2 regions of the Methylorubrum pseudosasae genome follow, and region 1 is predicted to be linked to the other one. Evidence: riboswitches for the same ligand, from Rfam matches in the RefSeq annotation. Region 1 holds a riboswitch; the other holds the start of a gene.
The links. Region 1 has a riboswitch for cobalamin ahead of M2437_RS02260 (TonB-dependent siderophore receptor). Riboswitches for the same ligand answer to the same signal wherever they lie in the genome.

Region 1 (2,196 bases):
GGTGCGGTTGTCGGCGGCGATGGCGCGAATCTCGGCGGATTCGCCCTCCAGCGTGCCGGTGTTGAAGTGGGTGGCGAGCCGCATCTGCCAATCGGCGTTGAAGCGGTGATCGACGCGGACCTGCATCGTGTTGTTGGTCTGATAGGTGCTCTGGCCCGGCTCGCCGAGGAAGCGCGAGATCGGCAAGAGCCCGAGCCGCCCGTTGAGGGCGATGACGCCGCGGTCGAACACAATGCGGTTGCGCAGGAACTCGGTCTCGACGGTGATGCGCGTGTCCGGCGTGATCTGCCAGCTCAGGACGGGCGCCACGAGCAGCCGGTCGCTGTCGACGAAATCGCGAAAGCTGCCCTGGCGGCCGGCGGCGAGGTTGAAGCGGTAGGCGAGCGTGCCCTCCTCGTTGAGCGCGCCGCCGGAATCGACCGTGCCGCGGAACTGCCCGAACGAGTCCCATAACCCGCCCATCTCGACGAAGCGCTCGACGGTCGGCTGCTTGGTGATGATGTTGACGAGTCCGCCCGGATCGCTGCGCCCGAACAGCCCGCCGCCGGGGCCTTTGAGCACCTCGACGCGCTCGACGTTCTGGGCGTCGGGCGGGGGCGGCGTGCCGCGGTTGAGCGGAAAGCCGTTCTTGTAGATCTCGGAGGTGGTGACGCCGCGGATGGCGTAGCTGAACACCGAGAGGCCGCCGAAATTGTTCTGCTGCGCTACGCCCGGCGTGTAGTTGAAGACGCGATCGACGCGGGTGGCGGCGAGATCCGTGATGACCTCGCGCGGGGCGACCGTGACGATCTGGGGCACGTCGCGCTGGGGCGTGTCGGTCTTCGTGCTGCTCACCGCGCGGTCGGCGCGGTAGCCCGGCGTCGGCCCGATCAGGCCGATCGTGCCGGCGGCGCTGGTCCGGCCGTCCGCTGCGCCATTGCCAACGCCGCGGCCTTCGCCCTCGACCGCCAGTTCCTCCAGGGTGACCGATTCCTGCGCCCGCGCCTCCGGGCCGTGCAGGCCGGCGCAGAGCAGCGCGGCGAGCATCCAAGGCGGGCGCCGGGCCGGGACGTCGATGGCGTTCAGGATCGTCCGAACTGTCACAAGGCGCGCTCTGGCTGTTCGGGTGCGGGCCCAAGCGGGTGCCCCGCCGGGAGCGCAGGGGAACGCTCTCGCCGATCAGGCACGCCGCCGGAGCACCCCGCCCGGGGGACATCGTCGCGCCAAGGCAGGTCTCCTGGCTCACGGGTCAGCGCCCCCGTCTCGGCCTTCCCGGTGCAGGGCACCAGTGACCTTCGACGACGGTGGCTCGCCGCTCACAGTTGCGGGGGCAGCTTCGGCCTCGCCCGGACGGGCTTACCGAATTCCCTCTTAGCCCTCGGACATGCGTCCGGGGGAACCTTGGCCGCAGCAACTTCGCTGCGATGCGGCGCAGGGTCAACAGACCAACCAATGAAATGTAACAACATCACACAACCTGTGGCCCGTAGAGCACAAAGGTTCGGCGAGAAGCCCCATGGCGGCTGCGTTTCCCGCGTCGGCCTGAAGGCGGGCACACGAGACGATGGCGATCGTCCGGTCGACCCCGTCATCGAGCGCGCACTGCGCCGCAGCGGTTGGTAGAGGCCGCCGCCTCGTGGCGCGGCGGAGCCGCTGAGAATCCGCATCGAACGTTTTTCGAAGGACGTGACCGAGCTTTAGGCAAGATTAACCAAGATCCCGTTGAATGACGAAGGCTTAAGGTTGATCCTTCCCTAATCGGCGAAGCCATCTCGTTTTGTCATTCTGGCACAGATAGCCGGAGATGACGGCGGGAGGCCGTGTGGGATCCGCGTTGTCGAGTACCGCCCGCAATGGACATCGCCGAGCTCGTCCAGAGTCGCTCCGCCCGGCCCGTCATCCGCCGTCGGCGCCGCCCGCCTGTCGCGGCGCTCGCGCTGACCGCCCTCGGGGGTCTCGCGGTCGCCGGGATACTGCAACCGCAGGATCGCGCCGCGCCCGCCCCCGTGGAAACCGCGCAGGTTTCGGGCGAGGCCGAAGGGACGGAGACCGTGCAGGCCGCGCCCGGCGCGCTGGCTTGGATGCTCGAGCCCACCCCCGTGCTCGACACCGCGTCCGGCGGCTTCGTCCCGCGGACCGCGCAAGTGTCCGCCTTCCGGGCGCCGCCCGTGGCGGAGCCTTCCAAGCCGCAGCCTGCCCCATCGGAGCCGGTCACGA
Region 2 (2,196 bases), 3.8 Mb from region 1:
CGGATGGTGTCGGGCACACGCCCGTTCACCAGCGGCGTGCCCCAGTAGCGGGTGGGTTCCTGGTAGCCGAAATCGTGGCTGAGCGTGAAGGCGAGTTCCGGATTCGCTTGGAGCGTCAGCGCGCCCGAGACCGCGAGATTGCGGAATTCGCCCTCCGGCGTGATCCAGCCACCGGCACGGTTGCCGCTGACATTGAGACGATAGGCCAGGGATTCGCCGATGGGCCCGGTCGAATCGACCGCCGCGCGGGCGATGCCGTCCTCGCCGAGCCCGAAGCGGGCGACGTTGAGCGGCGTGAACAGCGGCTTCTTCGAGACGACGTTGACGATACCGCCGATGGCTCCGTCCCCGTAGAGAACGGAGGCCGGCCCGCGCAGCACCTCGATCCGCTCCACGTTCCACGTATCGAACGGGAAGGTGACGGTGTTGGCGCCGACATAGAGCCGGGTTCCGTCGAACAAAGTCTGGATCGAGTTCTGCCCGGCAAAGCCGCGAGCGGTGAAGAAACCGAGTCCGTTGCCCGGCGAGCCGAAGGTCGTGATGCCGGTGCCGTTCTGCGACACGGCCTCTAACACGCTGGTCTGGCCGCGCAGGCGGATGGTCTCGCCCGAGATGATGTCGAGACTTGCGGGCGTTTCCAGCGGCGTGAGACCGAGCCGGCTCGCCGAGCGCGACGGCGTGCGCAGGTTGAGGCCGACCGGTGAGGACTGCGTCAGACTCGGCGTCCGCAGGGCTGCGGCGGCGTCCGTGCCGACGGCGTCGGCCGGCACATTGGCGGGCAGGCCGATCCGGGCACCGCCTTGCACCGCGATCTCATCGAGTTGTGTCAGGAGTGCTCGGGCCCGAACCGGACCGGACGTCGTGAGGGGCAGGGCGGCGACGGCGGACAGGAGGGACCGGCCGCAGAAGCGGCGGTGAAAGGGGAACATGATGGAAACGATGCCTCGGCAGCGACGGTGGCACGTCACCGCGACCGAGGCCGATCCACTGCCGGCCATGGGCCTTCAGCGTCTCGACACCTGCTGGGACACCCCGCCCGGCATGGCTCGCGTGTGACCACGGCTGACGGCAGGTCTCCTGGCTCGCGGGTCGTCGCCCTCCATCGTCTTCCCAGGCGAGGCATGCCCAGTGACGTGGTGATGAAGGACTCTCCGCTCACAGTTGCGGGGGCAGCCGCGGGATCGAGCTCGAAAGCCCTCCACCGCGTTCCCTTTTGATCCCTTGCGGGAACCGTCAACGGTCAAGCTACGGTCAAGGCGGCGCTCTGGTCAATGCGCGCGGCGCTGTTGGGGATGCCAGCGTGAGGGGCGATCCACAAACACGGACCCTGCCGCGAGCAAAGCCGCACGGCAGCCAAAAAGAAAAAAGGCCGCCCCGAAGGACGGCCCGAAGTCTAGGGAGGAAACGCCCAAGAAGGGCTGCAGGACCGCGACGCCATCGCGATCCGGCATGGCCATGATTTCTCAGGTTGCAGTGCACAAAGCAATCGCCGGCGCGTCGGATCGGGCATGCATTCATTGCATATGTTCGGTTCCGAACTCATCCGCTCCGGCGGAGCCATTCGGCCCCCCGGGGGTTTCGGTCGTCCGAATGCTGCCTCATGGATGCCAGACATGCCCCGTTGGATGTTCGCTTTTCCCGTCGTGCTGATGATCCTTGCAGGGCTCGTCGTTTTCGCCTTCACGCGGACCGGCCCGACCGACAACCAGAACACCCACGCTCCGCAGACCGGCCAGACCCGCTGACGCCGCCGAATCCCAGAGCGCACCGGCCCCTGAGCCATTCCGGCCCACAAATTGCGAAGTTTGCACGGTCGGAATCGTTCGGTGGGGTCCTCCATGCGGATCGGATGCGTTTTCTTCTTAAGCGCCCTCCTGCTTCCATCCGGGGCTCACGCAGTCGATGCGCATGCGGACGCGGCGGCCTTCGCGGCGGCGGCCCGTCACCATGTCGGTGAGCGCGTCACGCTCGATCATTGCCACCTCGTCTACGCGACCGACGACGAGATCACCTGCATCGGCCTGTTGCCGGAGGATGCGGCAGGCAATGTCCGCTTGGCCGGCAGGCTTCTGATCCGGGTCGCGGCCGCGGAGATGCAGGGCCGCACCCGTGCCCTCGCGCTCTGTGCCGGTGGCGCTCTCGACGAAGCCTGCGAGGTGAGCGTGGCGGGAGAGGTGTTCGACGCCTCCCCTTCGT

Region 2: another riboswitch for cobalamin. It lies ahead of M2437_RS20230 (TonB-dependent receptor); the one in region 1 lies ahead of M2437_RS02260 (TonB-dependent siderophore receptor).

The regions. Positions count from the first base shown of each region.
Region 1 is NZ_JAQGDU010000002.1:297,698-299,893, reverse strand. It holds gene M2437_RS02260 (TonB-dependent siderophore receptor) at 1-1,026, opposite strand, end outside; cobalamin riboswitch at 1,190-1,398, opposite strand; partial or broken gene M2437_RS02255 (DUF2778 domain-containing protein) at 1,833-2,196, shown strand, end outside.
Region 2 is NZ_JAQGDU010000002.1:4,077,908-4,080,103, reverse strand. It holds gene M2437_RS20230 (TonB-dependent receptor) at 1-929, opposite strand, end outside; gene M2437_RS20225 (hypothetical protein) at 931-1,056, shown strand; cobalamin riboswitch at 1,051-1,250, opposite strand; gene M2437_RS20220 (hypothetical protein) at 1,839-2,196, shown strand, end outside.